Regions from separate parts of the uncultured Dubosiella sp. genome, predicted to be linked through region 2. Evidence: predicted binding sites of a transcription regulator. Region 2 holds the regulator's gene; each other region holds the start of a gene.
What was found. The regulator HrcA, encoded in region 2, represses chaperone genes, less so after heat shock. The targets are predictions, from matches to a motif close to TTTTAGCACTNNNNNNNNNNNAGTGCTAAAA.

Region 1 (3,279 bases), on a different contig from region 2:
CCGCTAAAGCCGCCTTGCATCAGCTTGTCGATCTCGTCGAGAATCATGACGGGATTGGTCGCGCCCGCGCGTTTCATCGACTGGAGGACGCGGCCGGCCATGGCGCCCACATACGTGCGCCGGTGACCGCGAATCTCGGACTCGTCTTTGACGCCACCCAGACTCATTCGCACATACGGCCGGTCCAGCGCTTCGGCAATCGACTTGCCCAGCGATGTTTTTCCCGTGCCGGGCGGGCCGACAAGCAAAATCGCGCTCCCTTTGTTGGAGTTTTTCAGCCGCATGATCGCCAAATGCTGAATGATTCGCTCTTTTACTTTATCCATGCCGTAATGCCGGCTGTCCAGGATTTGCCGGGCCTGGGCCAGATCGGCAAAGGACAAAGGCTGTTTTTCCCAAGGCAGGGCGAGGGCGAACTCCAGATACGTCCGCAAGACGTCCTGCTCGCTGCTGTTGGGCGCGAAGGCTGATTCCAGCTTCGCCACATCGTCCAGCAGCGCCTGCTCGATATCGTGAGGAAGGCGGGCGCTCAAAACGCGGGAACGCCAGTCGTTTGGATCGTCTTCGGATTCGCCAGTCGTTTCGGCGAGCTCTTTTTGCAGCGCCTCAATGTGCCGGCGCAGCGCCTGTTCCCGATACGTCTTATTGGCTTGCTCGGTGAATTTCTCGTTCATTTCCAAATTGATGGCGACAACTTCCTTTTGGCGCAGCAGCAAGTCGATAAACGACAGGGCGCGCTCTTTCAAGGAGTCGGTCCGCAGCAAGTCGTAGCGCTCGCTTTGGGTTAGCGGCATGTATTGGGCGACATAGACGATCAACTCGTTGATCGAGGCGATTTCCTCGGCTCGCGCAACGATCGCCTCGCCGCCGCGAAACGCCTGGGCCATGTCGCGGACGATGGAGCGCATGTATTCCAGCATGTCTTGCGTGGAGCGCGCCGGCAAATCGTCGCTTTCCGGCTGTATCGTGTAGGCGCAAGCGGGAAAGCGTCCTTCGACAACGTGCTCGATTTTGACGCGTTCGAGAGCCTTCGCCCAGACGCTTGTTCCTTTTTTCGTGTATTCGATGGAGGTGATTTCGCAGCGGATGCCATAAGGGTGAAAATCCGCGGCGCTCCAGTGGTCTTTTGTGTGCTCGGCTTGAACGAGTCCGGCGATGAACGATTCGTCGCGAATGCGGTCCACGTCGTCTTGACTCAAGTTTCGAAGCTGAATCGTCGTGTTCGGCAATAGGAGAGTGCCGAAGACGGGCACGATCACAGCGGCAGCCGTTTCGTTGTTTGTATTCATAGAAAATTTCCTCTCTTTCCATTTTGCCTTTTTTTGGCACTTTAAACGATGGAGTGCTTAAAGTAAGTGTATTATAACTCATGATAAGAAAAATGTAAATACACATAGAAAACTTACCTTGTTTATTTTTGTAATGAAGTATGGTATAGTGAATAAAAAGGAAAGAAGAGTTAAGAGATGATTGTATTTACGGATGAAACGTGCCCGATGCGCGTGGCGTGTCGGGCGATCGAGGGAAAATGGAAGCTGCCAATCTTGTATGTGTTGTGCGAAAACGGGACGCTGCGCTACAACGAACTGAAAAAGGCGCTCGGCATTACGAACGTCATGCTGTCGAACACCTTGAAGGAAATGGAACAGGAAGGGCTTGTGGCGCGTGTCCAGTACAACGAGATTCCGCCCCGGGTCGAGTATTCGCTCACCGAGGTGTCCGGCGCGCTTTTGCCAATCGTCCAGGCGTTTTGCGCCTGGGGCGAAACGCTTCTTTCTTTAGAGGAAACCGATTGACAGCGTCCTCTTTTCTCTTTATAATATCAATAACAAATAAGTTATATGTTATAGGAGGAAAACATGGCTTTGGATCAAACACTCAAGGCGCTGGACGACCCGATTCGGCGCTCGATTCTCAACTTGCTCAAGCAGCGTTCGATGACGGTACAGGAAATCGTCGAGCATTTTTCCATCTCGCAACCCGCGATTTCCCGGCATTTGTCCGTACTGAAAAAGGCGGATCTCATCCGTGACGAGCGGCACGGGAAATACATCGTGTACACGCTGAACACGTCGGTGCTTGAGGAAGTTATTTTATGGATGCAGGATTTGAAAGGAGAACGCTATGAACGCCAAGTCGTATCGAAAAGAACTTCTCGCTGACTCGCTGCTCATCGTCCTTCCGCTTTTCCTTGGCTTTTTTCTGCCGGTCAGTTCGGAAAGCGTGCTGCGAATCACGTGGCAGTTTGTCTTTCCGCTCACGACGCTAGGCATGTTTTGGCTTATCGCGTATTTGGGCATTTGGAAAGGGCGGTTTGAAACGATGAAGCCGGACGTCGTGCGCTGGACGCTGTTTTTGCAGCCAATGATCAGTTTGGCGGTGTGCGCGATGTTTGTCGGGCTCGAATATTTTCCAAACTGGAACGGACTCGTTTTTGTCAACGGCATGCTCGCCCTGATCTTTTTGGTCTGCGGCAATTTGCTGCCGAAGATCTCGCAAAATGAAATGATCGGGATCCGGACGCGCTGGGCGCTGGAAAACGCGGACAACTGGAACTACACGCAGCGCGTTGGCGGCCGCATTTGGGTCGTTTGCGGTCTGATCATGCTGGGCGCGTGTTTTTTTCCAAACGGGACAGGCGTCATCGTCGTTCTCGCCTTGATCGCTTCGGGGCTTTCCGTGTTCGTGTCGTGGAAGTACGCCAGGGTTCAAAAGGCGCAAGGTGTGGTGTTTTCCAAACCGAAGCCGTTCGACAAGAAAAATCTGCTCTGGCTAATCCTTGGCGTTCCGCCTTTGATTTTCGCCCTGGTGATCGTTTTTGCCGGGGACTATACCGTGCGAGTCGACCGCGGACAAATCACGCTGGACGCCAATTTCGTATCCGACACGGTCGTACCGTTTGACGAGATCGAATCCATCACAATGGAGCCGGACAGCGCGCCGGGAACGCGGGTGAATGGCTACGACGCGCGCTCGATTTTGATGGGACGGTTTGAAAACGACGCGTTTGGCCGCTACACGCGCTACACAAAAGGAAACGGGGACGTGATCGTGATCCAAACGAAAGAGGGAACGATTGTGTTCAACGAGGCGAGTCCAAGCAAGACAAAGGCGCTTTATCGTCAAATCCGGCAAGAAAAAGAAACGGATCACCGCGGAGTTTCCGCGGCTTTTTTTGTCGATCATGCCACAAAAACAGCCAAGTATGAAAGCGCTTTTCATTATAATTGACTTTGATGGTCTACGTTTGTAAACTGGACATAAAGGAAGGTGGAATCA
Region 2 (3,279 bases):
TGGATGGCGCAAACGCACGGGGTTTGCTCGTCGCACAGCAAGATTCCGACACAATCCGCGGTAAAGACGCCAATCAAAACGTTGGGCTCGTGGGTGAAAAGCGCGTCCACATCCATGAGGCTCGTTTCTTTTTTCGTGGCGCCCCGCCCCTTGTGCTCCCGTTTGACTTCGGCGCGGTTGGCCGTGTGCTTTTGCCACGACAGGGCCCAGTTCTTTAAAGGGATTCCTGTCGTTTCGCAAAGGGCGATCCGGTTTTTCAGCACCGCCTTTGGGTCCTGGCAAACGTGGAGCGCCATGTTGTTTTGCTCCGGGGCGCTTTGGTCTTTGAGCGTGACGGCGCCATACACCGTCGTGTCGATCCATTGGATTTGTTTCATCGTTTTTTATGTCCTTTCATTGATTCGCTTCTTTGAGATAGGCGACGATTTGCTCGAACCGGGCGGGATCCTTGATTTCCTTGCCGCGCTCCAGAAAGCGCAGCTCGCCTTTTTTTGTCATCTGCATTTCGATCGGGATCCCCTGCCAGCTAATGTGGCCGATCGTGCGGAACGATTCGCTTTTTTTCTTCATGGTTTCATTGTAGCACGCCAATCTGGAAAAAAGTGCGGGGATCCAAGCATATAAGTCGTAAATTGAGGTGGAATATGACAAGATAAATTTGTCCGAAATAGCACACGAGAGTTGACACTGCTAAAAAGCGTGGTATCATGTTAGCAGATAGACCGAATGAGTGCTAGAGAGGAGCTGACAATATGGAATTGACCCAGCGGCAACGGATTATTTTCAAGAAAGTTGTGGAACAATTTACATATTGCGCCGAGCCGGTCGGCTCGAAAGCGCTGATGCAGCTTCTGGATTTTCCCATTTCGTCCGCGACGATTCGCAACGAGATGGCCGTGCTGGAAAAAGCGGGGCTGCTCGAAAAGACGCACACGTCCAGCGGACGGGTGCCAAGCCGGTTTGGATATCGGTATTATGTGGAAAATTTGATGGAAACTTCCCTGGAGGATCCGATCAAGCATTCTTTACAGGCTTTGTTTTCGCAGCGGCACTACTCGCTGGACGAAGTCGTGGAGAAGAGCTGCAGCATTTTGAGCGAGATGACGAACTTGACCAGCATCGTGCTCGGCCCCGACAGCCGGCACCAGGTGCTCGTGCACGTCCAGCTCGTGCCGATTGATGCCAAGAGCGCGGTCGCGCTCATCATCACCGATACGGGCCACACCGAAACGAAAGTGTTCCACTTCGACGAGGATGTGTCGATGGAAGACTTGCGCAGCTGCACGGAGCTGATGAACGACCAGCTCACCGGCACGCCGATCGACCACGTGATCGACCGGCTCAAGGAAATCGAGCCGCTCATGGCCGCCAAACTGGTGCGCCACGAAGTGCTGTTCGAGGCGTTCGCGCAGACATTCATGCGCTTCGCCAGCGAGAAAGTCGCCGTGGCCGGCCGATGCCATATGTTGTACCAGCCTGAGTTTAGCGACGTCAACAAGCTGCAGCGGCTGATGAAGATTCTCGAGGACAGCGATTTGTTCAAGCAATGGACAGAGCAGGAAAACAACATCGCGATCCCGGTCGGGGAACGCAACGAACTGATCCAGATCGGGGACTGCTCGGTAATCAGCGCGAAGTTTCATTACAGCGATAGCGAGGAAGGGCAGTTGATGGTCATTGGACCGAACCGGATGCAGTATTCCAAAGTGATCGCGCTCATGGATTACATGTCCAGCGTGATCGAGGGTGTATTTGGATTGCACGAAGGAGGAGAGAAGAGCGATGAGCAAACAGAAAAAGAATCGTAACGAGGAAATCAAGGAAAACGAACCGATTGAAACCGTCGAGGACGACGAGCTTCCAGCCGTGGAGGAGGAAGTGGAAGTCGTGATCGACCCGCTTGAACAAAAAGAAAACGAGATCGCGGCGTTGAAAGAAGAGTTGAACAAAGCGAAAAACGATATGGCGCGCGCGTATGCCGACACGGACAACATGCGCAAGCGTCTGCAAAAGGAAACCGACATGGCGAAAAAGTATCGCTTCCAGTCGGCGGCCCTTGAATTTTTGCCAATTCTGGATTCGATGAATCTGGCGTTGACGCAAGTCCCGGAAAGCGAAGAGGCGAAAGGCTTCGCCAAAGGGTTTGAAATGATCCGGACACAGCTCGAGAGCGCACTGCTCAACGAGGGTGTGAAGGAAATAGATGCACAGGACAAGCCTTTTGATCACAACACGATGCAGGCATTGATGCAGGAAAAAGTGGATGGTGTCGATTCAGGCATAGTCGTGGAAGTGCTTCAAAAAGGATACATGTTAAAAGATCGTATCTTGCGCCCGGCCTTAGTTAAGGTCAGTGAATAGAGGAGGATGAAAAATCATGAGTAAAATTATTGGTATCGACTTAGGTACAACAAACAGCTGCGTGGCCGTCATGGAAGGCGGAGAACCAAAAGTTATCCCAAATCCGGAAGGAAACCGCACGACCCCAAGCGTTGTCGCCTTCAAAGACGAGGAACGAATCATTGGTGACGCCGCGAAACGGCAGGCCGTAACGAACCCGAACACGATCGCTTCGATCAAGCGGAAGATGGGTTCCAACGAAAAAGTGGACATTGACGGAAAGCAGTACACGCCACAGGAAATTTCCGCGATGATTCTTTCCTACTTGCGTACATACGCCGAAGAATATCTTGGCGAGCCGGTAACGGAAGCGGTTATCACGGTTCCTGCCTACTTCAACGACGCGCAACGTCAGGCGACAAAAGACGCCGGAACGATTGCCGGCATGAAGGTGGCCCGGATCATCAACGAGCCGACCGCGGCAGCGCTGGCTTATGGTATTGACAAAACGGATAAAGAGCAAAAAGTGCTCGTATACGACTTGGGCGGCGGTACGTTCGATGTCAGCATCCTCGACTTGGCGGATGGTACGTTCGAAGTGTTGTCGACAAACGGTGATACGCACCTGGGCGGCGACGACTTCGACAACAAGATCGTCGACTGGATCGTAGAGCAGTTCAAGAAAGAAAACGGCATTGACTTGCGCAACGACAAAATGGCGATGCAGCGAATCAAGGAAGCGGCCGAAAAAGCGAAGAAAGACTTGTCCGCGACGATGCAGACGCAAATTTCCCTGCCATTCATTTCGGCTGGCGCCAACGGACCTCTGCACTTTGATACGACTTTGACGCGCGCAAAATTCAACGAAATGACAAAAGACCTCGTTGAGCGCACGATCATCCCAATCGAAAAAGCATTGCGCGATGCGGACTTGACTGT
Region 3 (3,279 bases), on a different contig from region 2:
TGTTGACGCGCGCCAGCCCCATAAGCGAGGCGGGCAGCCCTTTATCGCAGCTGGCGATAAAAAGACCGCCGTCAAAGGGCGTGGCGCCGGCCTGGATCTCGATGAGGTTGGCCATCATTTCCCGGGAAGCCAGCGAATAGTTGATTCCGTCGGTTCCCTGGCTTTCGCCATCGCACATATCCGTCGTAAAATAGCGGGCGCCCTTGCCTCCCGCTTGCGCGACGCCCAGACGCGCCGCTTCCACGAGCCGGTCCAAATGGACCGATCCCGGATGCGAGTCGCCAAATGTGCTTTGAATGTAAATTTGCGGTTTCGCCAATTCGGCGTCCGTCCATCCCGTTCCCCGCCGCAGCGGATCCCATTCGGGCGCGATCGCCCGTGTCGCCTGGGAAGGCAGTGGTTTTTTGTTCATTTCTTCCTCCTAAAAAAGGACAGTGCCTCGTCCTTTTCGTCATTTCCACAAATAGTCAAAATATTCCTCGTTCAGCTGTTCCCAGCTCGCTTCGTTGTGCTCGCCATCCCGCACGACATGCGTCTTCGTCATCGCCGGCTGGACGAGCTGGGCGAAATGGTCGAGATACGGAAAGAGCTGAATGTGTCTTGAGCCAAACTCTTTTGTCCCCATACTTAAATACACCCGGGTATCGGGATGGATCCAGTCTTCTTTGATCTCGTGTTTCAGCTGCTCCGGGCAAACCATCAGCGAAGGCGACAAGCACGCCGCTTTGGAAAACACCTTGTTGTAGCGAATGACCGAGTAATACGCCATCAGCCCGCCCATCGAGCTGCCCGCGATGCCGGTCGCCTCCCGATCCGGATACGTCCGGAAGTTTTCGTCAATGTAAGGCTTGAGCGTGTTGACGACCCAGTCCATGAACAATTCCCCCTTGCCATGGATTTCTCCTAAAATCGAGGAGCGAACCTCGTAAGGACAATACTCGTCGAGCCGGTTGCGGCCGCGGTGGTCGCATTCGATTCCGACTACGAGAAAAGGTTTGTCGTAACGCGCTAAAAACGCGGCCAGTCCCCACGATTTCCCGTATGTGGCGTCGCCGTCGTCGAATAAATTATGCCCATCGTACATGTACATGACGGGATAGCGCTCGTCCCGCTGCTCATAGTCGTCGGGAACATAGACGTGGAGCGTCGTTTCCCGCTCGAGGGGATCGACGCGGAAAGGAATTTTAACAATCATAATCTAATCTCCTCCTATGCTTTCTGTGAAACTTTCGCCTTTATTATACGGGCTCCGGACGGAAATGAAAACGCCGCTTCGCACGATTTTTAAAGCGCTTTCGAACAAGTGCCCGGAAATGTCCAAACGGAAGAAAATGTATGGTTTCTTTTAAACATCTTGTGCTACAATGGGAACCTCCCATGAAATTTATGTGAAATAATGCATTGGTTAGCACTCCTGTTGAAACTTTGCTAAAAGAATGTATAATGGGTTTAACTTTAAGAAGGAGACTCGAATGAATCGAAATAAAAAGTCAAAAAAATCGCTTTACAACTACTATATGATCATCCTGCTCGTCATCCTGGTCCTCAACTGGGTCCTGATGCCGTTCCTCTCTTCCCAAAGCATTCAGGACGAGTCGTATTCGACGTTCCTGGATCAGGTGGAGGAAAAGAAAGTCGACAAAGTCCAAATCCAGGACAACACCATCACGTACACGCTCAAGGGCGACGAAAAACAGCGCTATGAAACGCTGGCGATGAACGATCCTGACCTTGTCAACCGCCTGCGCGACTCGGGTGCCACGTTCACCCAGGTTCCGACCAGTCAAATGAACCCAATTCTCATGTCGCTGATCTCGTTTTTCCTGCCGCTCCTCATTTTGTGGGGACTGGGCACGTGGTTTTTTCGCCGCATGCAAAAGAAAATGGGCGACATGCCAGACCAGATGTCCTTCACCCAGGGTGGTGGATTCGGCAGTGGTTTTGGCATGGGCAACCTGGGCAAAAGCAACGCCAAGGTGTATGTCGGCGAAAAGACAAAAACGACCTTCAAGGACGTTGCCGGCCAGGAGGAAGCCAAAGACAACTTGAAAGAAATCGTCGACTTTTTGAACAATCCGAAAAAGTATCAGGAAATCGGCGCGAAGATGCCAAAAGGTGCGCTGCTTGTCGGTCCTCCGGGAACTGGTAAAACCTTGCTTGCCAAAGCGGTTGCTGGCGAGGCGGGCGTGCCGTTCTTCTCGATTTCCGGTTCGGAATTTGTCGAAATGTTTGTCGGACGTGGCGCCGCCAAAGTGCGTGACCTGTTCAAGCAGGCGCGCGAAAAAGCGCCATGCATCGTCTTCATCGACGAGATCGACACCGTCGGGAAAAAACGTGACTCGGGCGGTATTTCCGGCAACGACGAGCGCGAGCAGACGCTCAACCAGCTGCTGGCCGAAATGGATGGATTCGACGGATCGAAAGGCGTCGTCCTGCTGGCGGCGACCAACCGGCCCGACACGCTGGACGCGGCCCTGACCCGTCCTGGACGTTTCGACCGCCGCATTCCGGTGGAACTGCCGGACTTGCAAGGGCGCGAAGCCATCTTGAAGCTGCACGCCGCCAATGTGAAAGCGTCGCCGGAAATCGACTACAACGCGGTTGCCCGAGCGGCTGCCGGATCGAGCGGTGCCGATTTGGCCAATATTATTAACGAGGGCGCGCTGCTCGCTGTCCGCGACGGACGCAAGCAGGTGACGCAGCGCGATTTGGAAGAGGCGATTGAAACCGTTATCGCCGGCGAGCAGAAAAAAGGCGCCGTCATCTCGCCAAAGGAACGAATGATCGTTTCCTATCACGAGATTGGCCACGCCCTGGTCGCCGCCAAGTCGAAAAACACGGCGCCGGTGCACAAGATCACGATTATTCCGCGCACGAAGGGCGCGCTTGGATACACGATGCAAGTCGAGGAAGAGGAAACGAATCTGCTTTCCAAAGAAGAGGCGTACCAGCGCATCATGACGTATTGTGGCGGACGCGCTGCCGAGGATCTTATCTTCAACTCGATCACAAGCGGCGCCAGCAACGATATCGAGCAGGCGACCAAGCTTGCCCGCGCCATGATCACGCGGCTGGGCATGTCGGATCACTTCGGCATGACCGCTCTGGAAACGGTCAACAACGCGTATTTGGGTGGCGACACGACGCTCGCCTGCTCGAATGAAACCGCGGCGCAAATCGACCAGGAAGTCATCGACTTGATCAAAAAGGCGTACAACGACGCGTACCAGATTCTTTCCGACAACAAAATGAAACTGCATGAACTCGCCAAATACCTGT

Region 1: the regulator HrcA is predicted to act here: its motif matches at 1,321-1,351, upstream of lon (endopeptidase La).
Region 3: the regulator HrcA is predicted to act here: its motif matches at 1,404-1,434, upstream of ftsH (ATP-dependent zinc metalloprotease FtsH).

What each region holds. Positions count from the first base shown of each region.
Region 1 covers NZ_CAXHOA010000003.1:33,313-36,591, forward strand. Annotated here, with positions in the region: gene lon (endopeptidase La) at 1-1,289, opposite strand, end outside; gene ABNS49_RS02995 (helix-turn-helix domain-containing protein) at 1,467-1,796, shown strand; gene ABNS49_RS03000 (autorepressor SdpR family transcription factor) at 1,860-2,162, shown strand; gene ABNS49_RS03005 (SdpI family protein) at 2,125-3,231, shown strand; gene ABNS49_RS03010 (Rrf2 family transcriptional regulator) at 3,279-3,279, shown strand, end outside.
Region 2 covers NZ_CAXHOA010000017.1:35,918-39,196, reverse strand. Annotated here, with positions in the region: gene ABNS49_RS11115 (polyphenol oxidase family protein) at 1-377, opposite strand, end outside; gene ABNS49_RS11110 (hypothetical protein) at 394-570, opposite strand; gene hrcA (heat-inducible transcriptional repressor HrcA) at 753-1,808, shown strand; gene grpE (nucleotide exchange factor GrpE) at 1,783-2,361, shown strand; gene dnaK (molecular chaperone DnaK) at 2,378-3,279, shown strand, end outside.
Region 3 covers NZ_CAXHOA010000008.1:49,342-52,620, forward strand. Annotated here, with positions in the region: gene ilvD (dihydroxy-acid dehydratase) at 1-412, opposite strand, end outside; gene ABNS49_RS07020 (alpha/beta hydrolase-fold protein) at 452-1,195, opposite strand; gene ftsH (ATP-dependent zinc metalloprotease FtsH) at 1,473-3,279, shown strand, end outside.